3 regions of the Dellaglioa algida genome follow, and region 2 is predicted to be linked to each of the others. Evidence: predicted binding sites of a transcription regulator. Region 2 holds the regulator's gene; each other region holds the start of a gene.
The links. Region 2 encodes LexA, which represses DNA repair genes until DNA is damaged. Its sites were predicted from a motif close to CNAACANNTGTTNG; they were not measured.
Positions count from the first base shown of each region.

Region 1: uvrB (excinuclease ABC subunit UvrB) is a predicted target of LexA. The motif match lies at 5,351-5,364, and genes of this name have one in related genera.
Region 3: parE (DNA topoisomerase IV subunit B) is a predicted target of LexA. The motif match lies at 8,559-8,572, and genes of this name have one in related genera.

Region 1 is NZ_JANXLE010000006.1:14,105-24,548, reverse strand. Features, by position in the region: gene N0K73_RS05870 (serine dehydratase beta chain) at 1-271, opposite strand, end outside; gene uvrA (excinuclease ABC subunit UvrA) at 373-3,228, opposite strand; gene uvrB (excinuclease ABC subunit UvrB) at 3,244-5,247, opposite strand; gene N0K73_RS05855 (YfbR-like 5'-deoxynucleotidase) at 5,469-6,101, opposite strand; gene N0K73_RS05850 (phospho-sugar mutase) at 6,232-7,959, opposite strand; gene N0K73_RS05845 (MarR family winged helix-turn-helix transcriptional regulator) at 8,034-8,519, opposite strand; gene N0K73_RS05840 (DHA2 family efflux MFS transporter permease subunit) at 8,531-9,874, opposite strand; gene trxB (thioredoxin-disulfide reductase) at 10,007-10,444, opposite strand, start outside.
Region 2 is NZ_JANXLE010000002.1:164,461-174,904, forward strand. Features, by position in the region: gene N0K73_RS02500 (GIY-YIG nuclease family protein) at 1-174, opposite strand, end outside; gene N0K73_RS02505 (tRNA1(Val) (adenine(37)-N6)-methyltransferase) at 164-910, opposite strand; gene N0K73_RS02510 (lysophospholipid acyltransferase family protein) at 1,015-1,638, shown strand; gene N0K73_RS02515 (ABC transporter ATP-binding protein) at 1,679-3,466, opposite strand; gene N0K73_RS02520 (ABC transporter ATP-binding protein) at 3,463-5,217, opposite strand; gene N0K73_RS02525 (YneF family protein) at 5,287-5,523, opposite strand; gene N0K73_RS02530 (DUF896 domain-containing protein) at 5,619-5,861, opposite strand; gene lexA (transcriptional repressor LexA) at 6,009-6,629, shown strand; gene N0K73_RS02540 (hydroxymethylglutaryl-CoA synthase) at 6,675-7,826, opposite strand; gene N0K73_RS02545 (hypothetical protein) at 8,182-8,550, shown strand; gene N0K73_RS02550 (hypothetical protein) at 8,674-9,027, shown strand; gene N0K73_RS02555 (sunset domain-containing protein) at 9,903-10,444, shown strand, end outside.
Region 3 is NZ_JANXLE010000002.1:48,593-59,036, forward strand. Features, by position in the region: gene xerS (tyrosine recombinase XerS) at 157-1,227, shown strand; gene N0K73_RS01970 (HD domain-containing protein) at 1,270-1,929, opposite strand; gene N0K73_RS01975 (manganese-dependent inorganic pyrophosphatase) at 1,990-2,919, opposite strand; gene N0K73_RS01980 (LysR family transcriptional regulator) at 2,912-3,892, opposite strand; gene parC (DNA topoisomerase IV subunit A) at 4,000-6,384, opposite strand; gene parE (DNA topoisomerase IV subunit B) at 6,456-8,477, opposite strand; gene plsY (glycerol-3-phosphate 1-O-acyltransferase PlsY) at 8,656-9,279, shown strand; gene N0K73_RS02000 (aldose 1-epimerase family protein) at 9,302-10,183, opposite strand; gene hslU (ATP-dependent protease ATPase subunit HslU) at 10,199-10,444, opposite strand, start outside.

The DNA.
Region 1 (10,444 bases), on a different contig from region 2:
CCATTTTTTCAGCAATTTGAATTGCTTGGGGACAGCGAACATCATCGGGTTCAAAACCTAAGACACCCGCAACCGTCGCAAAATCGGTTCCATGCCCGCGATGCGTTTTAGCAAATGATTCAAAGTACCGAACTTTTAATTTAGTTATCTGTCCATTAAATAGTTGAAAACCAACTTTGCCAATTCTGGCAGCGCCGGCCGTGTGGGAACTAGATGGTCCTATCATAACTGGTCCAATAATATCAAAAACGCTCTTATACTTATTGCCCATGGCCAACCGGTCCTCCAATTTATTTCGTTCTTCTTTAAAGTTACCACTTTTTCCATAAAAAGATAATAAAAAAAGACAGATTCTCATCTGTCTTTTCAAAATTACTTATTCATTCGTGCACGATCACGTTCTAAAATTGGTTTTAAGTAGTGTCCTGTATAACTTTCAGGCACTTCAGCAATCTCTTCCGGTGTTCCAGTAGCAATAATTGTTCCACCACCGTCTCCACCTTCTGGACCTAAATCAATTAAATGATCAGACGTTTTAATCACATCCAAGTTGTGTTCAATTACTAGCACGGTATTACCCGCGTCAACTAAGCGATTCAACACACCAAGTAATCGTTTAATATCATCTGTGTGTAACCCAGTCGTAGGTTCATCCAGAATATAAAAACTCTTACCATTTGACTGACGGTGTAATTCAGAAGCCAATTTCATTCGTTGTGCTTCACCACCAGATAAGGTTGTTGCTGATTGGCCTAACGAAACGTAACCTAACCCAACATCAACAATTGTTTGTAATTTACGTCTAATCTTAGGAATTGGTTCGAAGAATTTCAAGGCTTCGCCAACCGTTAAATCTAAGATATCCGCAATTGTTTTATTTTTATAAGTCACTTCAAGCGTTTCAGAGTTATAACGTGCGCCATGACAAATTTCACATGGTACGTAAACATCTGGCAAGAAGTTCATTTCAATTTTAATAATTCCGTCACCTTTACAGGCTTCACAACGGCCACCCTTAACATTAAAACTGAAACGACCTTTTTTATAACCACGTAATTTAGCTTCATTAGTTTCAGCAAATAAATCACGGATATTATCAAAAACACCCGTATAAGTTGCGGGATTACTTCTTGGTGTTCGGCCAATTGGGCTTTGATCAATATTAATCACACTCTCAACATTTTGAACACCCGAAACTGATTTGTATTTACCCGGTTTTTCAGAATTACGGTTTAACTTTTGTGATAAGACTTTTTTCAAAATTCCATTGACTAAAGTTGATTTACCTGAACCTGAAACCCCTGTTACTGAGATGAATTCACCCAATGGGAAATCAACCGTCACATTCTTCAAGTTATTTTCTTTAGCGCCAGTAATTCGAATCTTCTTACCGTTACCGTCACGTCTTGTTTCAGGTAACGAGATGAATTTTTTACCAGACAAATACTGACCTGTTAAAGATTTACGACTCTTCTTCACTTGGGTTGGTGTTCCGGCAGCGATAATTTCACCACCTAATTCACCAGCCCCAGGACCCACATCAATTAAGTAATCAGCGGCCATCATAGTATCTTCATCGTGTTCAACTACAATTAACGTATTACCTAGATCACGCATTTTCTTAAGTGATTCAATCAAGCGATCATTATCTCGTTGATGTAACCCAATTGAAGGTTCATCTAAAATATATAAGACACCTGATAAATTCGAACCAATTTGTGTGGCTAATCGAATTCGTTGCGCTTCACCACCTGAAAGTGTTCCCGCAGAACGTGATAAGGTTAAATAATTTAACCCAACATTTTCCAAGAACGTTAAGCGATCACGAATTTCTTTCAAAATAGGTGCCGCAATAACAGTTTCTTTTTCTGACAATTCTACATTTTCAAAGAATGGTAAGCCATCGCCAATTGAAAGTGCAGAAATCTTACCAATATGTTGCCCATTAACTTGTACGGCTAGTGCTTTACGGTTCAAGCGGTAGCCATGACATGTTTGGCAAGTTAAACTTGTCATATATTTACGCATCTGATCACGTGTAAAATCACTATTCGTTTCTGTATGGCGACGACTAATATTCGTAATAACCCCTTCAAATAGCGCATCAACATCACGAACACCGCCAAAATCATTGGCATAATGAAAATGGAATTGACGTGTCCCTGAACCATTTAAAACAATATCACGTTGTTCATCCGTCAAGTCTTCAAATGGGACATCCATTGGAATTCCAAAAGCTTCTGCTGCTTGTGCCAACATTGATGGATAATATTGTGAACTAATTGGATTCCAAGGTTCAATCGCCCCATCAGCTAACGTTTTAGTTGGGTCCGGGACAATTAAATCTTCATCAACCTCTAGCTTCATCCCTAGTCCATCACAGGTCTCACAAGCGCCAAATGGTGCATTAAATGAGAACAAGCGTGGTTCTAATTCACCCACCGTGAATCCACAAATTGGACAGGCATAATGTTCAGAAAATTGAAGTGTCTCACCATCTGTTTCGCCATCAAGAATATCTGCAGTTGCATATCCTGAAGATAATCGTAATGCCGCTTCAAATGAATCAAATAAACGTGAACGAATCCCCTCTTTAACAACAATTCGATCAATCACAATATCGATTGAATGTTTCACATTCTTTTCTAGCTCAAATGTTTCGTCAATATCATGTAGTTCACCGTCAACGCGTACACGGACAAAACCTTCACGTTTGATTGTTTCAAAAACCTTTTTATGTTGTCCCTTTTTATTACGAATAATCGGTGATAAAATTTGTAATTTTGTTCGATCTTCTAATTCCAGAACGCGATCAACCATTTGTTCAACGGATTGACTCGTAATTTCATGACCATCATTTGGACAGATAGGATGTCCTACGCGAGCCCAAAGCAATCTTAAATAATCATTAATTTCAGTGACCGTTCCAACAGTTGATCGTGGATTTTTTGAAGTTGTTTTTTGATCGATCGAAATAGCAGGCGATAGCCCATCAATTGAGTCAACATCTGGTTTATCCATCTGACCTAAAAATTGTCGTGCGTATGCCGACAAACTTTCAACATAACGTCGTTGGCCTTCAGCATAAAGCGTATCAAAAGCCAATGAACTTTTTCCTGACCCCGAGAGCCCGGTAATAACAACTAATTTATCTCTTGGGATAGTGACATCCACATTTTTTAAGTTATGCGCACGCGCACCATGAATCACAATTTTATCGTTTTTCAAGAAAAAACCCCCTGTTTATAGCATTTGTGTTTTCAATTCCAATACCGTATCACGTAATGATGCGGCTGTTTCGAAATCTAGTTTCTTAGCAGCTTCCTTCATTTGTCCTTCTAAACGGTCAACCATATCTTGTTGCTCTTTTTTATCCATATCCAAAAATTCTGTTTCGGTAAATGTCTTAACTGTTCCTGAATTATCTTCAATTTTAGTTGGCGTAATTAATTCGCGAATTGCTTTTTTAATTGTCGTTGGCGTAATACCGTGTTCTTTATTGTATGCCATTTGGATATCACGACGACGCTGTGTTTCTTCAATCGCGCCTTTCATTGAATCCGTCTCTTTATCAGCGTACATAATAACGCGTCCATTTTCGTTTCGAGCCGCTCGTCCAATCGTTTGCACTAATGAGCGCTCACTACGCAAGAAACCTTCTTTATCGGCATCTAAGATAGTCACCAATGAAACTTCAGGCACATCAATACCTTCACGCAACAAGTTAATCCCGATTAAAACGTCAAATGTTCCTAGACGCAAATCGCGAATAATCTTCGTTCGTTCCATTGTCTTAATATCACTATGCAGGTAAGCCACTTTCATCCCTAACTCTTTTAAATAATCAGTTAAATCTTCTGACATTTTCTTAGTTAAAGTTGTGACAAAGACTCGCTCATTTCGTTCTATCCTAAAATTAATTTCGCCAACTAAATCATCAATTTGACCCATAATTGGTCGAATCTCAATAATCGGATCAAGTAATCCGGTTGGTCGAATAATCTGTTGAACCACATCCGTTGTTCGCTCACTCTCGTAAGGACCCGGTGTTGCAGACATATAAATGACTTGGTTTACATGACCTTCAAACTCAGCTAACGTTAATGGTCGGTTATCTAAGGCACTAGGTAAACGGAATCCATAGTCCACTAACATTTGTTTACGCGCGCGATCACCATTGTACATCCCACGAATTTGTGGCATAGTCACATGTGATTCATCAACAACAATTAAGAAATCTTTTGGAAAGAAATCAATTAAAGTATAAGGTGGTTCACCTGGTTTTCGACCATCCATATGACGCGAATAATTTTCGATTCCTGAGGTGTAACCCATTTCACGTAACATTTCTAAATCGTAAGTTGTTCGTTGTTCAATACGTTGCGCTTCTAATAACTTGTCTTCACCTTTTAATTCTTTTAATCGATCGGCAAGTTCTTCTTCTATTCCTTCAATGGCATGATCCATAACGTCATCATTAGTCATAAAATGCGTTGCGGGGAATATAGCCATATGTTCAAGTTCACCCATAACTTCACCCGTTAATGAGTCAACCTCACGGATACGATCAATTTCGTCGCCAAAGAATTCCACACGAACTGCTTTTTGGTCACGAGATGCTGGGAAAATTTCCACGATGTCGCCGTGCACTCTAAAGCGACCACGTTGGAAATCAATATCATTTCGTTCGAATTGAATATCGACTAACTTTCTAAGTAAATCATCACGTTCCATCGTCATTCCCGTTCGTAATGAAATCACGTGATCGCGATATTCCGTTGGATCACCCAATCCAAAGATACTTGAAACGGATGCAACAACAATTACATCGTTACGTTCTAACAATGAACTTGTTGCTGAATGTCGTAATTTATCAATCTCATCATTAATACTTGAATCCTTTTCGATATACGTATCACTTGAAGGTACGTACGCTTCCGGTTGGTAATAATCATAATAACTCACAAAATATTCAACCGCATTGTTGGGGAAAAATTCTTTTAATTCGCCGTATAATTGCCCAGCTAATGTTTTATTATGTGCCAAGACTAACGTGGGACGATTAACTTCTTTAATCACATTTGAAATTGTAAACGTCTTACCTGTTCCTGTTGCACCTAATAATATTTGTTCTTTTTTACCGTCATTCAATCCATCAACTAACGTTTCAATTGCTTTCGGTTGATCACCAGTTGGTTCGTATTTTGAAACTAAATCAAAAACACCATCATCATGTCTATCAATCAAGTTAATCCCTCCAATACAATCATTTCTAGAAATAAAAAAAGCCCGGAATAACCCACCAGGCTCATTTAATAATGATTATTCTCTATCAATTATATTAGCATACCGAACATACTTTCGCACGTTATCTCACTTATTTTACTGACTTTTTTTAATTAATGAGATCGAAAAAGGAAGCCCTATACGCCCACTTATCAGCATACATAACTTCCTTCTTTATTTATTTATTTTTTAATGATATCTAATGTTATTTTTTTAATTTTGTCTTTATCCGTAAAATCTTCAGTTAATAACTCTGGTAATATTTCTTGTAAAATATATTGCACACTCGCTAAATCTGAGAATTCAAGAATCGTTTTCAAACTTTCTTGGTAAATTTCAGTATAAACTGCTTCAGGATTACCCTTTTGAATCTCACCGAATGATTCATACAATAAGTCCAATTTATCGGCCACGGACAAAATTTTGCCTTCTAAGGTATCATCTTTGCCTTCCGACAACCGACGACGATAAGCGTCTTGAAATTCTTCTGGAATTTCATTCACGATAAAGTTTTCCGATAAGGATTCTTCAACATTAGCCAACATCTCTCTTAACGTTGGTGTAGCGTATTTAACTGGTGTTTTAATGTCACCAATAAATCGTTCAGTATAATCGTGATTTAACGCTTTTTCGTACAACATCCGCCAATCAATCTTATTTCCAGCATTCTCTTCTACGTCGCCTAAAAATTGAGCAGCTTCCGTTACTTTAAATGAATGCTCCGCTACTGAATGTTCTTCATATTTAAAATAGCCCGGTGCTCGTCTCAATGTTTCTAAATTACTTAAACTCTGTAAGTATTGATGCATTCCCATAATTAACAGCTCCCTCGCATTTTTTATCTAAATTTTTACAATCTTACCATACATGGAAAAGATAATTCAAGCGTTACCATTTATTTCCTAAAAAAATAGCGCTAAATTTATATTTAGCACTACCCTCCAATTAGGCGTTGACGATTGCCATAATTGCTTCTTCAAATGCGAGGCATTTAGCTTGCGCCTTTTCATCCGTTTCAGCTTGTGTTCCCACATAAAATTTAATTTTTGGTTCAGTCCCTGAAGGACGAATTGCAATCCAAGAACCATCTTCTAAAATATATTTCAAAGCATTTGCCGTTGGTAAGCCAATTTCTTCAGATGTGCCATCAGCTAATTGTGCCATACCAGTTGTAAAGTCTTCTAACTTAGTTACTTTATAACCAGCAAAGTCTTTAGGCGCATCTTCACGGAAAATAGTCATCAAGTCTTTAATTTTTTGAACGCCTTCAATACCTTCAAATGTTAGTGCTTTTGTATTTTCAGCGTAATAGCCATATTCTTTAAACAAATCATCTAATCCATCAGATAACGTTTTATCAGATTGTTTATAATAAGCAGCCACTTCAGACAACATCACTAATGCTTGAATAGCATCTTTATCACGAACGAAAGGACGAATTAAGTAACCGTAACTTTCTTCAAAGCCAAACATGAAGGTATGTTCATTTGTTTCTTCATAACTTTGAATTTGTTCCGCAATAAATTTGAAGCCCGTTAACACATTAATCATTTTTGCATGATGTGCTTTGGCAATTTTAGTTGCCAATTCAGTTGAAACAATTGATTTAACCCCAACAGCGTTGGCAGGTAATGTGCCCGCATCTTCACTGGCTGTTAAAATGTAATTAAACATTAAAACGGCAATTTGGTTACCCGTTAATAATTTGTATTCACCATCAGCTTGGCGCACGGCAACACCCATACGATCAGCATCTGGATCAACAGCAATCAATAAATCGGCATGTTCACGACGACCCCATTTGATAGCTAAATCAAATGCTGGTGCGTCTTCTGGGTTAGGTAATTTAACCGTTGGAAATTCAGGATCACCTTCAGCTTGTTCAGGCACAATCTTAAATTGTTCAAAGCCGGCTTGTTTCAAAGCACGTTCGCCCAACATTTTACCTGTTCCATGAAGTGGTGTGAAAACAAGTTTCATTGAAGAACCAACTTCATCAACTAATTTTTGATTAATCGTGACTTTTTTAACTTCGGCAAGGTACGCAGCATCGACTTCTTCACCAATAATTTGAATCGTTTTATCAGCTTTTAATGCTGTTTCATCGCCTACTTTAATAGCAAATAAATCATCAGCTTCACGAACAAAACCGGTAATCATATCTGATTCTTCAGGTGGCATTTGACCACCATCTTCACCGTAAATCTTGTAACCATTGTACTGTTTAGGGTTATGGCTAGCTGTAATCATAATGCCGGCATAAGTAGCTAAATGACGAACTGCAAATGACAATTCTGGCGTAGGACGTAAACTTTCAAAGACAAAACTTGGAATACCATGAACACCTAAAACGCGAGCTGATTCCATAGCAAACTCTTGTGATTGGTATCGTGAATCGTAACTAATTGCGACACCGCGCATTTTAGTTACATCATCTAACGTGTCCATAAAACGTGCTAATCCTTCAGTTGCTTGACGAATTGTGTAAATGTTCATCCGGTTAATTCCGGGTCCCATCAAACCACGCATCCCAGCAGTACCGAATTCCATTGGTTGATAAAAAGCTTCCTTTAAATCTTCTTGGTTATTTTTAAGCGAAACAATTTGATTTTTGAGCGTTGCATCTAACGTTTCTTCATTTAACCATGTTGAATAACTGTCTTCCCAAGTCAAAATATCACTCCCATTCATATAATATTTCTATTATACAATAAATGCGCTTACTATTCAGGATAATAAAAAAGATATCAGAATAATTCTGATATCTTTTTCCCAGAAAGGCGTTCCCGCTCAATTCCTGCTTGAATTACTTTCTCTAAAAGGACCTTAAATTGCTCGGTCTCTCCCTCGCTAAGGACTGCTACACTCTCGTCATTAACGGCGGTTACTCTGTCAAAAATAACTTGATAGTTATTAATCGCTTTAGCTGTCGGGTAGAGTTCTGTCTGCCGTTTATCAACGTCGGACATTTTCTTTTCAATCCAACCATTTTTAATTAGTTTTGAGATGGCACGCGTCACGACACTGTGATCCCGGTAAATATTTTGGATTAGTTTATCCTGACTAATTCCAGGAGATTCACAAACTAATAACACATAAAAAAAATTACTTTCAGAAAGTTTAAATTCTTTTAAAGTGTCATTTATTCTTAAACGAATCATTCTATTGTAAATTGTTGTCAATTTTTCAACTTCATGCGTATCGTAAAAAGAACGTCCATTCATATTTTGCATCTCAAAACTCCTTAATTTTTTCTTTCTTTTCTAAAGTAAACTAATCCGATTAATCCGATTAGCATTGAGATTACCATAATAAAGATCATTGAAAAACGGTAGCCAATTACAAATGATGCCGGAATACTGGCAATAACAATAATAATTGTATTAAATAATGACCCACTAATTTGTCTTAATGTATTGGTTAGCGTTGTTGCGTGATTAATCTCTACTGGACTCAAATCCTTCAATGCTTCAGTCGTGGCTGGTGCCATCACCGCACCAACTCCTGCCAAACGAATGGCATATGTGACAACCGAGAGCCAAATGGGAAATTCAGCTGTTAATAATAGCATTGGCAAGACTGAAATCATCAACATTGAAAAGCCAAACACGAATATTTTTTTATACCCATATTGGTCATAGAGATTACCAACAATAGGAGAAATGATAGCATTAATTGCTGCTCCCGGCAACATAATTAATCCAGCAGTCATACCTGATAGGTGTTGGTTATTTTCTAGAAACATTGGCATGACTAGCTCAGTTCCTAATAAGATACCAAAAACAAGCATAATTAATGAAATCATTGTAGAAAATGACCGTACTTTAAAAATACGAATATTCAAGAAAGGTTCTTTAAGTGTTAATTGACGTCGACCAAAGTAAACCATAATTAAGGTTCCAATTACAATAAGTCCCAGTGCAATTAATACTTGTTCTCTAATAATTGAAATACCAATTAAGATGGCCGTTAGTCCAATTGATGATGAGAAAAATGATTTAAAATCAATTTTAGCTGCTTGTTTTTCTGAGTAGTTAGGTAAAATGAATAACCCAATAATTAAGATGGTAAGCATGATTGGAATAATAAAAATAAATAATGCTCTCCATGGTAAAAAGGTAATCATGACCCCTGATAATGTTGGCCCAATTGCCGGAGCAGCTGAAATCACCAGCATTGAAAGACCCATTACAGTTCCACGACGTTCAATTGGATTAATCGTAATCATACTAATCATCGTGAAAGTCGTTAACACACCACCGGCTGCGGCCTGAATTAATCGACCTAATAAGATTGCCCAGAAATTTGCACCACTTGATGCAACCAGGCTACCAACAAGGAAAACAACCATAATTCCGATAAAGATCTGTCTTGTTGAATATTTTTCATACAGGGTTGCGGACAATGGCGTCGAAATCCCGACCATTAAAATATATCCCGTTGTTAACCATTGGGCCGTTGCAAAATTAACATTTAACACCGAAATTAATTTTGGTAAGGCAGTAATCATCAGTGTTTGATTTAGCAATGCGGCAAAAGTCGCTAGTAATAAAATTGCACCGATTGTGTTTCTTTTTTTGTTTGTCATTCTAATTCTCTTCTCGCTTAGATTTACGTTTATACACTATTTTATGCATAAGTAGTTTAAATAAGTATAATGTGCATTTGCACATAAAGTCAAGCAAAAAAAATAGGCCCATAAATAGGCCCATTCAATCTTTTAGTTTAATTCTGCATCTTTTAATGATTCAAGATAACCGAACGCTTGTTGTCCAGCAATCCCACCATCACCAACGGCAGTCGTAATCTGACGCAATTCTTTCTTACGAACATCACCAATTGCAAAAATACCGGGTACGTTAGTACGCATATTTTCGTCAGTTGGAATCCAACCGTAATCATCAGTAATGCCAAGCTTTGTGAACGCCGTTGTCATTGGTTTAACACCAACATAGATAAAGACACCACTGGCAGGTACTTCTGACGTTTCGCCAGTTTGATTATTCGTTACTTTAACACCAGTCACTTTACGATCATCACCAACGATATCTGTGACGTTACTATCCCAAACAAAATCCATTTTATCGTTTGCAAATGCACGATCCTGCAAGATTTTTTGAGCGCGTAACTTGTCACGACGATGAATAACAGTCACCTT
Region 2 (10,444 bases):
AGATTCTTGATAAATCATTTCTAACGGCCGTCTACTTGGCAGCCTTGTATATTTTGCACCCTTACCCGCATTATGCGTTTCAAGTCTTTTTTTAGGATCTGTAGTAAATCCTCCATATAGTGTATTGTCGGCACACAGCAAAACATAAAAATAATATTTTTTATCAGTTTCCATAAACAATCTCATGGACGCTTTGCGTATATTCGTCATTAGCACCGTAAACAACGATCGGTGGCATAATTCTGATACCCGCTGCGTTACCATCTTTAATCGCTTCAATTAAAACCATATTTGCTTCTTTTCCCTCTTTTGGATAAACAAATTGAATTTTTTTAGGCGCTAGTCGATGGTTAACCATTTTACTTAATATTTCAGGCAATCTGTCAGGTCGATGAACAAAAAAAGTTTTACCTTTCATCTTTAACAAACCACTCGTAATTTCCAAAATGTCATCTAAATCAGTCGTGATTTCATGTCTTGCAATTGCCAAATATGGATTAGGATTTCTTGAAGAATCCGGTGTATTAGGAAAGTAAGGCGGGTTGCAAAGTACCGTGTCAATCGAATCCTTTTCAAGATAATCGAACGTCTTTATTAAATCTAACTGTTTAACTTCTATCTGCTGCCCTAAGTGATTTAATTCGATGCTCCGTTCAGCCATATCAGCCAACCGTTCTTGTAATTCAATCTGATAGATATGACCCCTTGTCTTTTGGCTGACAAACATCCCCACTGCACCATTTCCCGCACATAGGTCAACAATTTTAGTTGAGTCTTTTCTTGAAACCTCTGCAAAATGAGCTAATAGAACAGCATCTAACGAGAAAGAAAAAACGTCTGAACTTTGGATAATTTGAATCTGATTTGAATATAATTGATCAATTCGTTCGTTTTCATTGAGTAAGACCACTTTATCGTCACCCACCTTCTATATATTTAACTTAAACTTGCAACTTTTAATTCAATTAGTCATACTTACCATACAGAGTTTAAAAATGAAGGGATTGTAGCCACATGTTTTATTCATTCGCGCGAGGCATTGTCAGAATTATTATATTCTTAATCAACGGAAACGCCCACTACATTAATAAAGAAAAATTACCTGAAGGATCTTATATTTTAGTAGGTCCGCATCGAACTTGGTTTGACCCTATTTATTTTGCCCTGGCAGGTAGCCCGAAAAAATTTTCATTTATGGCTAAAAAGGAGCTCTTTGTAAATCCAATTTTACGCTATATCTTAATCCATGCCAATGCTTTTCCTGTTGATCGTGAAAATCCTGGCCCATCAACAATCAAAACACCAGTTAAATTTTTGAAAAAAGGTGACTTATCATTAATTATGTTTCCATCCGGTACGCGTCACTCGGAAGAGTTAAAAGGTGGTTCCCTTCTAATTGCTCGAATGGCACAGGTTCCTTTAGTTCCAGCAGTATACCAGGGTCCATTAACATTTAAACAACTTTTCAGTAGAAAAAGAATAACCGTATCATTTGGCGATCCAATCTACCTTGACAGAAAAACAAAGTTAACCGACGAAGTTCAAGCACAAATGGACACCAAGTTAACCGACGCTTTTAAACAATTAGATATGGAAATAAATCCAGATTTTAAATATGTTGATCCTCATAAAAAATAACGCTTGAAAATCGTTTAGATTTTCAAGCGTTATTTTTTATTTAATCATCTGAAATATTTTGTAGATGATACATATCGAAATATTTACCTTCTAATTTTAGTAATTCTTCATGCGTTCCACGTTCGACAATTTTGCCTTTATCCAAAACTAATATTTGATTAGCATCAACGATAGTTGACAGCCTGTGTGCGATAACAAGCGTCGTTCTATTTTGTCTCATTTGCTTCAATCCATCTTGGATAAGTTGTTCCGTTTCAGTATCAATATTAGCCGTAGCTTCGTCTAATATTAAAATTTTGGGATTAGTTACGATTGTTCTAGCAAATGAAATTAATTGTTTCTCACCTGAAGAATACGTGGCCCCCCGCTCAACAACTTTCGTTTGGTATCTCTTCGGGAGTTTCTCAATAAACTGGTCTGCATGAACAAATTTAGCAGCCTCTTCAATCTGCACATTAGTTACATTTTGATTGAGCATTCTAATATTAGATGCAACGGTCCCATAAAATAAGAAAGAATCCTGCAGTACTAATCCCATTTTTTTACGTAACTCATCAGATGAATATTTTTTGATATCTAAATCATCAATTAATATTTGTCCCTCTTGAAAATCGTAAAATCGCATTAATACATTAATAGTTGAACTCTTCCCACTACCTGTGTGACCAACAAAAGCAAGTGTCTCTCCAGGTCGTACCACGAATGATATATTTTTTAAAACGGCGTTTTCATTATCATACGAAAATGTAACATTCTTAAATTCGATTTTACCGTTAACGATAGTAGCTCCTTTGTCAGGCGTTTGCTGTGGTTCAAGCGTTTGATCATCAAGAACACCAATAATACGACTACCTGCGACAATGCCATCTTGGAATGTCGTTAAGTAATCCATTAAGTTAGTCATTGGATTAAAAAAATTCTGTAAATAAGTTAAAAAAGCATAGACCATTCCAGCCTCGACAAAATGATCTAAACTGTTAATACCGAATAATCCAAGTGTGATAACCACTGCCAACGCATAAAAAAGGCTGATAATTGGTGAAAGTAACAATGAATTAGTTTTAATCATTTCAAATCTTTTTTTCAAATAAAGCTCATTTGTATCTTCGAATTCGCCCTCAATTCGTTCTTCCTGACGGAACTGCTGAATAACATTAATCCCAACAATAGATTCATTCAACTTCGTATTCAACCGACTCAAGTACTCTCTCATTTGTCGATACACCCTTGAACTGAATCGCTGATAATACCATGTTGTTATCATTAGAATTGGCACAAATATCAACGTTATTAACGCTATTTGTGGTTTGGCAATGTACATTGCCACAAACGCCGAGACAAGGGAAAAAATTCCAATAATTAGCGTCATAAATAACGTCCAGAAATCAGCCAACGTCATCGTATCATTGGTAACTCTAGAAACGACAGCTCCAGCAGGAGTCTGATCAAAATACCGCATTCCCAATGTATGAATTTTTTTAAAAAGGACAATCCGAATTTTTTCTAATGTTTTTTCTGCACCCATTGAATACAAATACATCTGAATAAATTGTGTAATTGCTTTTAAAATGACACCTATAAAGTACAGTCCCGCAAATAAAAACATAACATTTAGTGGTGTCGATTTAGACTGAAGATAGTGATCCATATAATATTGTAAAAGTAATGGTAAAAGTATGTTAATCCCGCTTAAAAGTGCCGCAAACAAAATTGCGATTAAAAAGTCCGCCTTAAAGTCTTTTGTATAAGGCAACAATCGCTTTATAACATCCCTTTGTTCCTTCCCACTCATCTCTTTTTGCCAACTAGATTTAGATTTTTCACTCATTGCGATCCACCCCCATCTAACTTATTTTCAAGCTGTTGTTTAGTCGTCATTTGATAGTACCAACCTCTTAACGCCATTAAAGTTTCATGTTGTCCTCGTTCAACTATTGTGCCTTCGTCAATTACAATAATTTCATCGGCGTCCATCACGCTACTCATACGACTTGCAGAGATAATTGTTGTTTTGTTTTGACGTTTTTCTTTGAGTCTGCTTAAAATAATTGATTCCGTTCTAGCATCAACCGCAGATAACGCATCATCTAAAATTAATAATTCTGGATTGATCACTAAGGCACGAGCAATAGCTAATCGTTGCTTTTGTCCACCAGAGAGTGAGATTCCTTGTTCTCCAACTGCCGTTTCATACTGCTGTGGCAAATCTATAATATCAGTATCCAGATCAGCATCAAATGCGGCCATTTCAACATCTTCTTTTGTTAAATCCATGTTGGCAAACCGTATATTATCAAATATAGTCGTTGAAAATAAAAAACTCTCCTGAGGTACGTAACCTATCGATTTAAGATATGCGTCTAAAGCATACTTTTTTATATCTGAATTATTAACTGAGATAGTGCCTTTATAGACATCGAATTCACGAAGGATCAATTTCATAATTGTCGATTTACCAGCACCCGTTTTACCAACTATTCCTAGCGTTTGTCCAGAACCAATATGAAATTTAACATCCCGCAAACTCACACGATTATCATCCGGATAGTTGAAATGATGTATGTCAAAATCAAAAGGTCCCGTTGGCGATTTAGCCAATCCTTGTTTAGTATCAATAATTCCACTGGTCTGATTAAGTAGTATTTGTACGCGATCGTAACTCGCGTTTCCACGTTCAATTACGTTAAATAATCGACCAATTGCGAACATCGGCCAGACAAGTAATGCAATATAACTAATAAATGAAATCAGTTGTCCAATCGAAATTACATCATTGGTCACATAATACCCACCAAGAATAATTGTAAAAACATATGATAATCCAATAATTAAACTAGTTATTGGATCAAATAATGCATCTAGAAAATTAACTCTTCTATTAATTTTGATTGTCTCTTGAACTTTTTCTTCAAAATCATTAATATCTTCCTGTTCTTGTCCAAGCGTTTTAATTACTTTAATGCCACTAACACTTTCTTGCGTCTTATTATTCAACGTTGAAAATGCGGCCTGCGAGGTGGCAAACGCGGTATGTATTTTAGTTCCCAAAAATCTGGCCATAACCGCTAATAAAGGCAACGGTATTATTGCTAAAATAGTTAACCGCCAATCGATTAAAACAACCATTGCAATGATTGTCGTTCCACCCGTTATAATTGAATCGGCAAAAGTCAAGATACCGGCACCAGCAACCTGTTGAATAGCCGTTAAATCATTGGTAGCATGAGCCATCAGGTCACCCGTCCTATTTTGTTGAAAAAAAGACTGATCCATTTGCATAAAATGTTTAAATAATCTGGTACGTAATATTTTTTCAAGTCGAGCTGCACTCCCCCAAATATTAGTTCGCCAAATATACCGGAAGAGGTATTGTCCTACTGCAACGAAAATAAGAATTCCAACCCAAATAGCTAATTTACGCACTGTTAGTTCATTTCTACTCATGCTATCAACAATGTTTCCAATAATCTTTGGTGGTACAATTTGAAAAATTGCTACTAGAATCAAGAAAAATACGCCAATACCATACGATTTCTTTTCTTGTTTAAAAAACCATCCTAGTTTTCTAAATATGTTCATTTCAAATTCCCCCTTTTTGTGAAAAAAAAACAAGCAAAGAAAACCCTTGCCTGTTTATAAAATATTAAATTATTTTTTTTGTGAGCTATTTTTTGCTTGCGCATTCATTGATGACATCATTTGATGCAATTTCTTTTCAGAAGGTTTTTGGCCCATTTGGACCATCATCATTCTTAACATATCTTCATTGATTGGCGGGTTCTTTTGTAAATACGTTTCCATATATTTACGAGCACCGAAAAATCCTCCGACAAGTCCAACTGCTAACGCAATAACGGCGATTAATATCGTCATTCCCATTGACATAATTCAAGACCCCTTTCCATACACTTCAATCATTAATTCTACACAATTATCACATAAAAGAAAAGGTAAATATGCGTAAAGCGCTAACTATTTTCCTAGTCGTCTCGTAAGCCCTTATCACGTTGAACTTTTTTAACTTTATCGGGTGTTACTTCCTTACCCGTTTTATCATATACTTGCATCATTTCAACACGGCTTCTGAAACTTTCCCTAAATAAAGCAAGATAAGTTTCACGAAGTTCTTTTCTCTCAGCTTCTTCGGCTTTTGTTAAGCCTTCATCTGTTTTACTTTTTGCAGTTAATTCATTAATTCTTGGTGCTAAATCTTCTGGGATCATCAGCTATCACTCCTTAAAATTTCATTAATAATCATAACTGATAATATCATAAAAAACAATTAATTAAATTAACCGAACGTTTGTTTGCAACAAGTAGCCTCATATGCTACTATTAAAGTAATAAATAAGGATGATGAGGTGTACGAAATGACAAAAGCATCTGACAGCAAACAACTTGCGGTCTTGCGCTTTATTCATGAACGAGTAGATACAAAGGGCTACCCGCCAACGGTTAGAGAAATTGGCGAAGCTGTTTCTTTATCTTCAACTTCTACGGTTCATGGACACATTGCTCGACTTGAGAAAAAAGGATTATTAACTAAAGACCCAACAAAACCTAGAGCCATCGAACTTACGCCACTTGGTTTAGACGCCATTGGAATTAATAGTCACGAAAATTTAATTCCAATGGTAGGAACAGTTACGGCTGGTGTCCCTATCTTGGCAGTCGAACAGGTAACGGATTACTTCCCGCTACCACCTGATTTCAACTCTTCGGATGATCTGTTCATGTTAACCATTCGCGGAGAAAGTATGATTAATATCGGTATATTAAATGATGATCAAGTCATTGTCAGAAAACAATCAAACGCCGAGAACGGTGAAATTGTTATTGCAATGAATGAATTCGACGAGGCAACGTGTAAAAGATTTTTTAAAGAAGAAAATCACTTTCGTCTCCAGCCAGAGAATGATTCAATGGCACCAATCATCTTAGATCAGGTTTCTATTCTGGGTAAGGTTATTGGTCTCTATCGTCATTTTTAATTAAAAAGCCGTCAAAATTAGTTAAACTAATTTTGACGGCTTTTTCTATTGAATAAGATATTGTCTTTGCATGTTTTTACTACCAGTCAAAACAAATTTAGAATGATCATTTTTATAATCAAGCTCTATATCCGCCCCATCGTTTTTTAATTGACTTTGATACATTTCTTCGTATGCCTCAACAGATACTTGAACTCGTGATTCTAAATTTATTTGTGGCAACCTGTCTTCAAATTCAGACGCTAACTTACCAGAAAAAAATTCACCAACGGCTCCTGATCCGTAACTGTATAATCCAACTCTATCACCAATTTTTAAATCATTGCTGTTTTCGAGTAAGGAAATAAAACTCAAGTACAACGATCCAGTATATAAGTTTCCTACTTGATTATTGTATCTTTTTGCCGCTTCAAATTCGCGTGTCAATTCTATTTTTTCGTCTTCATTAGCTTCTAATAAGACCTCTCTCAAGCCCTTGGTACCCAATTTTGTATATGGCAAATGAAATAACATCGCTTTAAAGTCAGATAATGTTAATTTTGTCTTACCCTTGTACTCAGTCCACGTTTTATTAAAAAAGTCTAAGTAGACATTTTGTGATGTTTTGCCATCTACAAGTGCCTCGCTATGATTCAAAGGACGCCAAAAATCCATTGTATCTCCTGTTATAAATCCACTCTCTTCATCTAGCTCTAAAATACCCGGATTTTTTGTAATCAGCATCGCAACGGCACCGCCACCCTGTGTAGGCTCACCCGAAGTATGCAGACCATATCTGGCAATATCCGCCCCAATAACTAGCACTTGACTGCCCGGGTTAAGGGCAACATGTCCTTTTGCCAATTGAATTGCAGCAGTTGCACCATAACAAGCCTGTTTAACTTCAATTGCCCTCACATGGCTTAATCCAAGTAACCCAGAAATGTATGCTCCAGCTGACTTGGAATTGTCAATTCCGGACTCTGTTGCAAAAATAACAAAATCAATTTTACCTCTGTTTTCATCATCTATCAATGAATCCGCCGCATTGGTACCCAATGTTACAACATCTTGCGTCGCTGGAATTACAGCCATTTTTGATTGACCAATACCAATCAAATACTTATCAGGATCCACACCCCTAGCTAGAGCCAACTCAGTCATATCAACATACTCGTTCGATGTAAAAAAGTTAATTCGATCGATTCCAATTTTCATTACTTATAACCAACTTCCGTTTTTTATCTTGCCATTATTGTACAAGATGTCCAATTTGATGGCAAGATTTGCCATCGTTTCATTAGAAAAAAATAAAATTCTATATCCTTACGCATAAGAATTATATTCCTTTTTTGACTACTAAATTGCCGCCCAATCTATTCATATCAACTACAAAAAATTGATTGCGCTTAATAAGTACTTTTTCTATAAAAAATTAGAAGGAATATGTATAATGAAGAAACACTCAGCGACTAATGAGTCGCTGTTAGATAATTTATAATTATTTTTAAATTAAATAAACTTACGTGCAATAAACTGATTCACGCTAAAAGCTGATTGGGGGAAATGCTTTATGAAGTTAAAAATTAATACTGCAGCGGGTATCTTAGATATCATAAATGTCTTGTTAGTGGCCAGTTCTTGGATTGTTGTTCTTATTGGTGCCATGAGTGAATCGTCCGTCAAGACAAACAGTACTGTAACCGGTAGCGTATCCGGTGGTGTTTCTATTTTCTTTTATATTATGTTAGGTCTTGGCCTTATTCTTCACATTATTGGACTTATTCAATCAAAAAAAGTTGATATTTCTATTACCGGCCACGTTCTTGGAATTATTGGTTCCGCACTATTCCTTGTATCTATGATTTTTGCACTTCCAACATTTATTTTATTAATTATTGCAGCAATTTTCACACTCAAACAAGCACCTGCTAAGAAATAAAAATTTTTAACGAGTACTCAGCAACATTTTTAGTGGGTACAACTCCTACCACTTGTTTTTATAGTTAAATAACGTGCAGCAAACTGATTCACGTTAAAAGCTGACTCAGAGGATTATATTATGATGGAAGAAAATGGCAACGTTGTCCCACAAGAAGTCAAAGGCTGGAACTGGGGCGCATTTATGTACAACTGGATTTGGGGAATTGCTAATAAAACGTACCTTCCCTTACTAGTTCTCATCCCAATTTTCAATATCGTTTGGATTTTTATTATCGGTTTTAAAGGTAATGAGTGGGCTTGGCAAAAAGGTGACTACAAAGACGTCGAAACATTTAAAGCCGTTCAAAAAACATGGAACATTGCCGGGATCGTTTCTTTTATTCTTAGCATAGCTGGTATTCTTTTATATTTCTTTTTCATTGCTGCTATTATTGCCGGATTAGCTAACTCGTCATATTCATCTTATTCTTATTAAAATTAGCTTAGTTACTTGTTTGAATATTAGTTAATTTAACGGTTGGTTTAAGACTCATTTATATTAATTCATGCACTATTTATCAAAGGTATTGAAATCCCATATTAAAGAACGATACAAAATAATTCTAAAAAAGTCATCTACTCGTGGTCTATCTCCTTACGAGTAGATGACTTTTTCATATACTCATTTTTTTACTCTTATTAATTAGTACATAACTGATTACATGTCTATCTATTTTTAGATTTCATAATAAATATTTCGGTAATACGTTCCGATTCCTTTCCCACTTGTATAATCACTAATTTTCCGTATTTTTGTATTCTTTTATGTGCTAAAATTAAATGGTTCATATCATAATTTATTATCCTTCTTTAGTAAATTAATACTAAACATAACCTATATCAACTCATTCATTATAATAAAGTTAAATATTTGATTATTATTAAATCCATAGGACCTAACCCATGTTAGATAAATACAATTAAGGTCAGATACTCATTTAAGTAATTTCTCAAATCACGAATAAGTTCCCTATATTCATTAAATACGTTTATTTTTCTGAATTTTTTTAAAATTGAGTAATTATTAATATATTTTTTATTGCCCGTTTTTTACTTCTCTAAATAGAATACTATATCCATCTCATTCTAATTAAAGATATTCCATATATATACTGTCTTTGCCTAAAAACCTGAATATTAAACTCTGTGGTTCTGAATTATTCATCAAATAATAGTTTCATATTGATTATCAACATGAAATCATAGACACTTATATCATTTTTTTAGTAACGAGTGTATAGATACTAAGAGCAGGTGCAATTCCTGCTACTTGTTTTGCACCACAAAAAATCTTTGGAGGAGTTATTATTTATGGACGTATTATTTGCACTTATATTTCTTGTTTCAATAGGCTTTATTATTTACTACTCGGTTAAAAGGTATCAGACCAAGACGAAAGATCCTGATACATATAACAGAATCAAAAATCGTGTCTGGTACGCTGCACTGGTTGCCCTCTTCGCAATCGGCTCTACTTCCGGTTTAGTTGGATTCGTTAGTGTAATAGTTTTCTTATCTTTCGGTACATCAATCTATTATATAGTAAGAATCATACAAACTAGAAAGAAAGATCCCACTACATATAACAGAATTAAAAATCGTGTTTGGTACGCCCTACTTGCTTTTCTTATTTCATATATTGTTGTTGTTGCCTTACCACAACCAAGTAAAACAACAGCTAATCATACTGACACATCGAAAGTAGATTCAAGTAAAAATGAATCTGAAAAGAAAAAAGCAAAAGAAGAAAGTTCTAAAAAAGAATCTGAAAGTATTAAACAAGCGGAGTCTGATAAGAAAGAATCCGAAAAAGTTGTCAAAGAAGAGTCTGAGAGTGCTAAAAAGGAATCTGA
Region 3 (10,444 bases), 120 kb from region 2:
TAGATAATTGTTGCTCACATATGTCTTGATTTAATGGATACTGAGCTTAATAACATAGATATTAGATTTTTATTTATACTTTAACGAAAGTTGAAAATGAGCTCCCTTATATGTTATTCTCTAAACATAAATTGATTTAATAAGTGAGGTGTCTTTTTGAGAAAAGAAAAGTATTTAGAATTAATCGAAAATGAATTACAGCAGCAACCTTGGTATGCGCAAGAGTATTACCAATCTAAATCGACGATTCCCCTATCAAATGCAACTTTATACCAATATTTAACGGAATTTAGACGTTTTTTTGAATGGTTGATAGCTGAAGGAATTGTTAATGAAACATCAATTAAAACAATTGACATTGGCGTTTTAGAACACCTAAAAAAAGAAGATATGGAACTATATAAGTCTTCCCTACTCTCAAGAAGTAAATCTAATAACGCTAATAGTAACACTCAACTCTCGAGAAGTACTGTAAATAGGTCTCTAACGGCCGTTTCTTCCCTTTTCAGGTATCTTTCCGAGGAGACAGAAAAAGAAGATGGGGAGCCCTATTTTTACCGTAATGTGATGAAGAAAATTACGGTGGTAAAAGATAATGAAACCTTCGCAACGCGAGCGGCTAATATCAAAGATAAATTGATGCTTGGCACTGAAGATCGTGATTATATTAATTTTATTGATCAAAAATATGCCGATTTACTGAAACCTAAAGGTCTTTCTTTTTTTAAACGTGATAAAGATCGTGACATAGCCATTAATGCGTTAATGCTTGGCAGTGGATTACGAGTCTCAGAAGTTGCCAACAGCGACCTACCCGACTTAAATTTAAAAACGAATAATATTACCGTCATTCGAAAAGGTGGTAAAAAGGATACCGTTCCGATTGCGCCCTGGGTAATTCCATATCTCATTAAATATATTGAAGTCCGAACGATAAATTATAAAACGGATAAAACTGAAAAAGCATTATTTTGTTCTTCCTATCGGGGAAGTGGAAAAAGAATTGAGAGCGGCACTATCGAAAAGTTGGTTGCCAAATACTCTTCCGCATTTAAAGTTCGCGTAACACCACATAAATTACGACATACGCTTGCATCTAAGTTATATTTAGAAACAAAAAATGAGCAACTTGTCGCGACACAACTGGGACAAAGTTCAACAAGTGCGACTGCACTGTATACGCATATGATTGATGAAGAGCAACGCAATGCCATTAATAAATTATAAATAAAAACGATTAACTCAAATATTTGAGTTAATCGTTTTTATTTACGCCTGTCCGTCCCACTCGGCTTTAAAATTCTCAAGGAAATCCAACATAATAAGATGTCTTTTCTTGGCTAATCTCATTCCTGGAGCAGTTTTCATTGAGTCTGATAATGTGAGCAGTTTCTCATAAAAATGATTAATAACCGTTTGATTATCAACGTTCCGATATTCTTCAGGAGACATATTCGCTCTAGGTCCATGTTTTGGATCATAAATTTTACTACCAACATGTCCGCCGTAGTAAAATGTTCTCGCAATTCCAATAGCACCAATTGCATCTAATCTATCTGCATCTTGAACAATCTTTGCTTCTTGTGATAATGTGATTGATTCATTTGAGAGTTGTTTTTTAAATGAAATAGATTGAATAATAGTCAAGATATTACTAATTTGATCAGTAGGTAATTTAATTGATTCTAAAAAAGTAATTAGATCGTCGGTTTCTTCTTTAACATTTGTGATTACTTTGTCATCGACGACGTCATGCAGATAACCGCTTAGAACAATAACCAAATAATCGATATTATGGAGCTCTGACGCAATTGTTTTTGAATTTGCTACGACTCGTTCTATATGAGCAAAATCATGTCCAGAAGCATCTGCTGATAGCTTCTTTTGTGCGTACTTTTTAACTGCTTGAATTTGCTCTTCGGGGTTCATGTTAAATTCTCCTTAAAATAAAAAAGCTTAGACTTGAGATCTAAACTTTCTAAATACTTATTATGCTTCAAATACTGTTTGTAATTGAGGAACAACTTGTTTCTTTCTTGAAACAACGCCAGGTAATGATAGTTTGTCGTCAACGAGTTTTTTATTGAAGGCTTTTTCAACCATTTCTTTTGGTTCGCCAACAACAAGTAATTCAGAATCGCTGTCTAGAATGTTTGTAACAAGTAATAAGAATAAGTCATAGTTGTTCGTTTTACTATCAGCTTCAATTGCTGAAACCAATGCAGCTTCACGATTAAAGACTTCTTCTAAATCAACTGTATTTACTTGAGCAACTCGGACAGTTTTTCCAGCCATATCGAATGATTTGGCATCTCCATTAATTAATTCTTCTTCAGTTTTGCTTGATAAATTAGTGCCAGCTTTTAGCATGTCTAAGCCGTACACGTTGTAATCAGTATTACTGATTTTAGAAAGTGCCTTTGTTGCTTCAACATCAACTGGTGTAGTTGTAGGTGATTTGAATAATAATGTATCTGAAATAATAGCTGACATCATTAAACCAGCAATATTAGCAGGAATTTCAATTCCATTTTCATTAAACATCTTCCAAATAACCGTACTTGAGCAACCAACAGCTTCTGAACGAAAGTTAAGTGGCATATTAGTTGTGAAGTTAGCAATACGATGATGATCTACAACATCTGTAACAACTAAATCTGCAATGTCAGAGACACTTTGTTGAAATTCATTGTGATCAACTAACATAACTGATTCTACTTCATTTTTAGCTGTTTCGATGATTCTTGGTTCTGGTTCGTTAAAGTAGTCTAAAACAAATTTTGTTTCTTCGCTTAATGAACCTAATGCAACGGCTTCAGTATCGAAACCTAATTTGTTTTGTAAGTATGAAAATGCTTTTGCAGCAACTACGGCATCTGTGTCAGGACTTTGATGTCCAAAAACTAATTGTTTAGTCATTATTATTATCTCCTTGATTTTCATTAATTTCTTTAAGGCGTGTCATGTAATCTTTTTCATCTAAAAATTGGTCAAAAGCGTTTAAAAAATGTTCATTTCTAGGTATTTCATCTTTATCTTTTCTAAAGACAAAAGATAAATCGAATTTAATTTCTGGTTCAAAATGAGAAGTCCAAAGATCTTTTCCCTCAGGATGAGCAGCTAAAAATGAAGTTGGTAATGCCGTGTAAGCATGAGTTGCACGAGCAAATTTTAAAATTTGTGAAGGCGATGTAAAACGAGCGACACTTTTTGGTAAATTAACTAATTGACTTTGATAAATTGTCTTAATTGTTCTATCAAGATAATAATCACTTGGATAGGTCACCCAAACGTTATCAATTGTCTCTTGTAACTTAACCTTCTTTTTAGAAGATAATTTTTCATTATGATGTAGAAATAATAGATCTTCAGTAAAAATTTTCTTACTCTCATATGGCTTCCAATTTTTGATACTTTCGTCTGGAAGATACATGATAGCTAGATCGATTTTATTGTTCTCAAGTTCACTCCAAATTTCTTTGCGCGTTAATAAGTGAAACGACACAATAATATCTGGATTATTCTTATAATACTCAATTACAAAATCATCAAATACTTCATCTTCAATCGAAGCCAAAATGCCAATAGTAATTTCCCCTTGTGTGGCACTGGTTGATTGTTGAATCTCATTGGTTGCTTTATTTAATGTTTCATAAATTTGATGTGTTGCATCTAACATGGTGTAACCTGCGTCTGATAGATGTAATTTTTTACCTACAGAATAAAATAATGGTGCGCCGACTGTTCTTTCTAATTTTTTAATTTGTTGTGTTAACGCTGGTTGCGTAATTCCTAATATTTGGGCCGCTTGCGTATAATTCATAATATCCGCAAGTTGCAAAAAATATGTTAACGTTTTTGATGAAAATATATTTTCTTGCTTTGTTTTCATATTATCCGTGTCCCCTCAAGTTCTAAATAATAGTAGCCATATTAATATAATAAGCGTAATAAAAAAAAAGAGCAAACTAATTTGCCTTTTTTCAAAGAATTTAATTATTATTTAATCTCACTTAACAAAATTGGCATACCCAATTGAGCCGTATCGATTATGAATGATCCATTCGAATATCTGTCTGACAATGGGTATGACATTGGTTCAACAATGAATTCATTACCACTTTCAGTAATAACACTTAAATTTACTTCTTTAGTAATTGGTCTAACGCCAATTACCTTGTGAGGCTCTTTTTTAAGCTCTCTAAGAATGAGAACACCACGTTTTGCCCTACTCGTCGAACTTACTTCTGAGACAGACATACGTTTAAATGAACCGCGTTGCGTTAATAATCCGATTTGACTATTTTCGGATACTAAACAGGTTGAAGCAACAAAATCGTCTTGTTTCAGATTCATTGCAATCACACCAGCAGCTTTAGCACCGACAACGGGAACCTCTTCAAGCGGATATCTCAGACCATAACCATCATGTGAAGCACTAAAGATAAATAATGAATTATCGTCTTCTTTGAGGTATGAAATCAGAATAACATCATCATCAGCTGATTTTAGTTTCATAAACTTACTTGCGTGCCCTTTATACGTTCGGCCGGGTTGTAAATCTGAAACTGCAGTCTGTTTAATAAATCCGTTTTTTGTTGCAAAAACAAATTTACCAGGAGCATCAACCTTTTTGAAAGAAAATGCCTTTATTAGATATTCATCATTATCTAATCCAATCGTTTGTGAGATATGTTCGCCAGTATCTTTCCACTTAGCTTCCGTAATTTCATGGATTGGTCGGTAAATCATATTACCTTTATTTGTAAACATAAATAAATGATCCAAAGTATTAACGGACTCATTGAATACAATACGATCTTCATCCTTTAAGCCGTTCTCATCTACGCCAGAAGCATTAAATGAACGTAATGAACTGCGTTTAAGGTAGCCATCATGGCTGACCAGAACTTGAACGTCTTCAGGTGTAATTAAGACAGCAGTTTCAATCTTAATATCTTCAATGTGTTCTTGTATCTCTGTCATACGCGGTGTGGCATATTCTTTTGATACTTGCTTTAATTCTTTTTTAACAACATCTGACAACATCTTAGGATCAGCTAAGATTGCCTTGTATCCAGTAATTTTTTCAGCAAGCTCCGCATTCTCTTTTTCAAGTGCAGTTACGTCTGTATTAGACAAACGGTACAGTTGTAAGGATACAATGGCTTCAGCTTGTTTTTCTGTGAAGTCGAAAAGATCCATTAAACTTACTTTAGCGCTCTTTTTATCCTTACTTGCGCGGATCGCCTTAATAACTTGATCTAAAATAGAAAGGGCCTTAATTAAGCCTTCAACGATGTGTTGACGAGACTCAGCCTTTTTTAAATCAAATTCAGTTCTTTTTTTGGTAACACTCAACTGATAATCCAAGTATGACGATAAAAACTTCTTCAAACCAACTAATTCGGGTCGTTGATTGTTGATTGCAACCATATTGAAATTATATGAAATTTGTAAATCGGTATTTTTAAACAGATAGTTTAAAATACCTTGGGCGTTAACGTTACGTTTTAATTCAATTGCAATTTGTAATCCTTCACGATCACTTTCGTCACGAACCTCGGCAATGCCATCAACTTTTTTAAGTAAGCGAATTTCATCCATCTTTTTTACAAGTACAGCTTTATTCACTTCATACGGAATTTCAGAGATGATAATTTGTGTTTTTCCACCTTTTAACTCTTGAATCTCAGTTCTTGAACGAACAACTACCTTACCACGACCCGTTCTGTATGCATTTTGAATACCTGATAGTCCTTGTAAAATACCGCCAGTAGGAAAATCAGGGCCCTTAACGAATGACATTAATTTGTCTAACGTTGCGTTAGGATGTCCAATTAGGTAGACAACGGCATCTACAACTTCACTTAAGTTGTGAGGTGGAATTTCAGTTGCATATCCGGCTGAAATTCCGGTAGCACCATTTACTAATAAGTTAGGAAATCTTGCCGGTAGGACTGTTGGTTCATATTCTGTGTCATCAAAATTTAATACGAAATCAACGGTTTCTTTCTCAATATCACGTAGCATCTCAGTTGCAATTTTACTTGTACGAGCTTCCGTATAACGCATTGCGGCTGGAGAATCGCCATCCATCGACCCGTTGTTACCGTGCATTTCAATAAGAGGTGTACGTAATTTCCAATTTTGACTCATTCGAACCATGGCTTCATATATGGAACTATCACCATGAGGATGGAAATTACCCATAACATTTCCGACTGATTTGGCTGATTTTCTAAATCCCTTATCGTAGGTATTACCATCTTGATTCATAGCATATAAAATACGACGTTGAACGGGCTTTAAACCATCACGAATATCAGGTAACGCGCGTTCTTGAATAATGTATTTGGAATAACGACCAAATCGTTCACCCATAACATCTTCTAAAGTTAGTTCTTGAATTTTTGATGTGTCTTGTTCTATAGCCAAGTTGATAGCCTCCTTCCCTAGTCAGTTGTTGTTTGATCTTCAAATAATGTTAATTCAGGGTTATCAGCATTTGAATCAGTAACTTGTTTACTTGCGACTTTATCCAAGATACTACCGTCTTCTTCGAGTGAGAATTGAACATTTTCTTCAATCCAATTTCGACGAGGTTCTACTTTATCGCCCATTAATGTTGTTACTCGTTTTTCTGCAAGTGCTGGATCATCTATTCGAATTCTAACTAAAGTTCTTGTCATTGGATCCATGGTTGTTTCCCATAATTGATCCGCGTTCATTTCACCAAGACCTTTAAACCGTTGTAGATTATAGCCACGTCCAATTTGTGCTGTAGCCTTATTAAGTTCTTCATCGGTCCAAGCGTAAATGCTTTCCATTTTTTTACCCGTCCCTTTTTGAATTTTATATAAAGGTGGTAAAGCGATATAAATTTTACCAGCGTCAATTAAAGGACGCATGTATTTATAAAAGAACGTCAATAATAGTGTTTGAATATGTGCGCCATCGGTATCAGCATCGGTCATGATAATAATTTTATCGTAGTTACTGTCTTCAATTTTAAATTCAGCACCAACACCGGCACCAACCGTATAAATCATTGTATTTATTTCTTCATTTTTTAAAATATCTTGTAATTTTGCTTTTTCAGTATTCAAGACCTTACCGCGTAATGGCAAAATAGCCTGAAATTTACGTTCTCGCCCTTGTTTAGCTGAACCACCGGCAGAATCACCTTCGACTAAGAATAATTCGTTTTTCTTAGCATTTTTTGATTGTGCGGGTGTTAATTTACCTGAAAGTAAGCGATCGTTTTTCTTTTTCTTTTTACCATTCCGTGAATCATCGCGAGCTTTACGGGCTGCTTCACGGGCTTCACGAGCTTTAATTGATTTTCTAACAAGTTCTTGGGCAAACTCACCATTCTCCATCAAATAAAACCCAAGTTTTTCGCTTAGAACACTATCGACGATTGACCTTGCTTCAGGTGTACCAAGTTTTCCTTTGGTTTGTCCTTCAAATTGGAGTAACTCTTCAGGTATTCGCACTGAAATGACGCCTGAAAGGCCCTCTCGAACATCACTACCTTCTAAATTACGATCCTTATCTTTTAAAAGACCTAATTTTCTAGCATATTCGTTAAAAGCTTTGGTCCAAGCAGATTTCATTCCGGCTTCGTGCGTACCACCATCTTTTGTTCGAACGTTGTTAACAAAGGACATTAGGTTCTCTGAATAACCATCATTGTATTGGGCAGCAACTTCAACCTCAATTTTATCTTTAATCCCATCGAAGTACATAACTTCGCCAATCGTATCTTTATCTTCATTCAAATAGGCGACAAATTCTTTAATCCCATCTTCAAAATGATAGACATCTTGTTTATCTGTTCTTTCATCCGTTAGAACAATTTTAACGCCACGTAATAAAAAGGCAGATTCTTTTAGTCTTTCGGCCAAGATATCATATTTATAAATTGTCGTTGAAAAAATACTTTCATCTGGTTTAAAGGTAACCGTTGTTCCATTTGCTCGCTTTGTTGCGCCTAATTTTTTTAAAGTACCAACTGGATGGCCACCATTTTCAAATTTTTCTTCATATCGAATGCCATCACGAATGGTATCAACCGTTAACGATGAAGATAATGCATTAACGACACTCGCGCCAACCCCATGAAGGCCACCCGATGTTTTGTAACCACCCTGGCCAAATTTCCCACCAGCATGTAAGACAGTAAAGATAACTTCGACAGTTGGGATTCCTGACGCATGCATACCGATTGGCATTCCACGTCCGTAATCTACAACAGTGATGCTGTTATCATTATGGATTGTAACATCTATTTGTGAACCATATCCTGACAAGGCTTCATCGACTGCATTATCAACAATTTCATAGACAAGGTGATGTAATCCTTTACTATCTGTTGACCCAATATACATACCAGGTCGTTTTCTAACCGCTTCTAGTCCTTCGAGAACTTGAATTGAATCATCATTATATTTGTTTTTATTTAGATTAGTCATTCAGTCAAACTCCCTTACTCCGTATTCCTACAGTAACGTTACTATAATAACCCATTCTTTTTTGAAATGTAAAGAAAAATCCGAATAGACGTTCTATTTTATAAAAAAATTGGTGTCTTATAAAAAGAATGTTAAAATACTACTTATCTGATTATCAGTCGAGAGGAGTGCTTTATTTATGGGTACAATTTTATTAATGTTAACAATTGCTTATCTTTTAGGATCAATTCCATCTGGTGTTTGGATTGGAAAATATTTTTATCAAAAGGATATTAGAGAATTTGGTAGCGGAAATGTTGGAACAACTAATACATATCGAGTTCTTGGACCAAAAGCGGGTACGATTGTTTTAGTGATGGATGTTTCAAAAGGGATTATTGCGGCAAGTCTTCCGTATATGTTTGGCGTTGCCGCAACTGTCAGTCCACTACTAATTGGTGTAGGGGCAGTAGCGGGCCATACCTTCTCAATTTTCACTAAGTTTAAAGGTGGTAAGGCTGTTGCTACCGGTGCCGGAATTCTGTTGCCATATAGTCCACTATTCTTCGCAATCGCCTGTACAATCTTTATTTCTCTGATTCTTTTAACGAGTATGGTAAGTGTTGCAAGCGTACTTGGGTTTATCGGCATTACGATTGCTGCACTTTTATTCCAAGATTGGTTATTAGCAACAATTGCTGGAATTCTGACTATATTTGTTATTTATAAACATAGAGGCAATATAAGTCGTATTTTTAATGGTACCGAGAGCATGGTCCCCTTTGGACTTGGATTATATTTACGAAATAAAAAAAATCGATGACATTGTCATCGATTTTTTTGTCTTAAAATACTGTAATATCATATGATCCTTCGAACGATTGATTTTCTTCTAACACATGAATATCACCCTTGTCGGATAATTTTCCAGTTGATTTAACGTTATCCGCTAAACCCCACCATGGTTCAATGCAAACAAATGGTGAATTTTCGGGATATTTAGACCAGATACCAACGTAGTCAGCGTTATTTACTGTGACTGAAACACCATGATCATCTTCGGGTGTTGAGAGTAGTACAGTCGTTTCTTCCTGGTTCAATTCATAGATTAGAGCATCATTTTTGAACGTCTCACGAGATAGTTTAATTGGCTCATTAAACTTAACTGATTTGGCATTCTCCATATCATTAAAAGGACCAACTAACGGAATTTGACGTCTCTCAACATTTGGTGCAACATCAATTTGATAATTTTCTAAATCTAAATACGCGTTTTTAAGTGGGACATTGAACGCTGGATGTCCACCAATTGAAAATAATAAATCGTTTTCATCTGGGTTATAGACATCATAGATAACTTTTATTTGATGGTTAGCCAAAATATAATGTAATCTTAATCTAAAATCAAACGGATATTTTGATTTTGTTTCTGGGGATGAGCCTAATTCTAGTACGACTGATGTTTCGGTCTTAGAGATTACCGTAAAAAGCATATCACGGGCAAAGCCATGTTGCCCCATTTTGTACGTTTGTTGATTATATTCGTACTCATCATTTTTTAATCGGCCAACGACTGGAAATAATACTGGTGCGTGTCTTCCCCAGTATTTTTTATCAGCTTGCCAGATGTATTCAATTTCAGTGTCGATACCCTTAATACTAACTAATTCGGCACCTTCTTCAGAAATTTTAACTGTGATAAAATCATTCTTCAATTCAACTGTCATTCTACTCACCCATTTCTATAAGATATAACGACTAAGATCTTTATCAGCGACAATGTTACCAATTTTATCGTCAACGTAGCTTTCAGTAATTGTGATATCGCCCATTTGCATGTCAGGACCTTCAAACAATAAATCTTCAAGTAGTTTTTCTAAAATAGTGTGCAGACGTCGCGCGCCAATATTTTCAGTATCATGGTTGACATTGTAAGCAATTTCAGATATTTTTTCAACCGCTTCAATTGTGAAAGTGACATTTATATT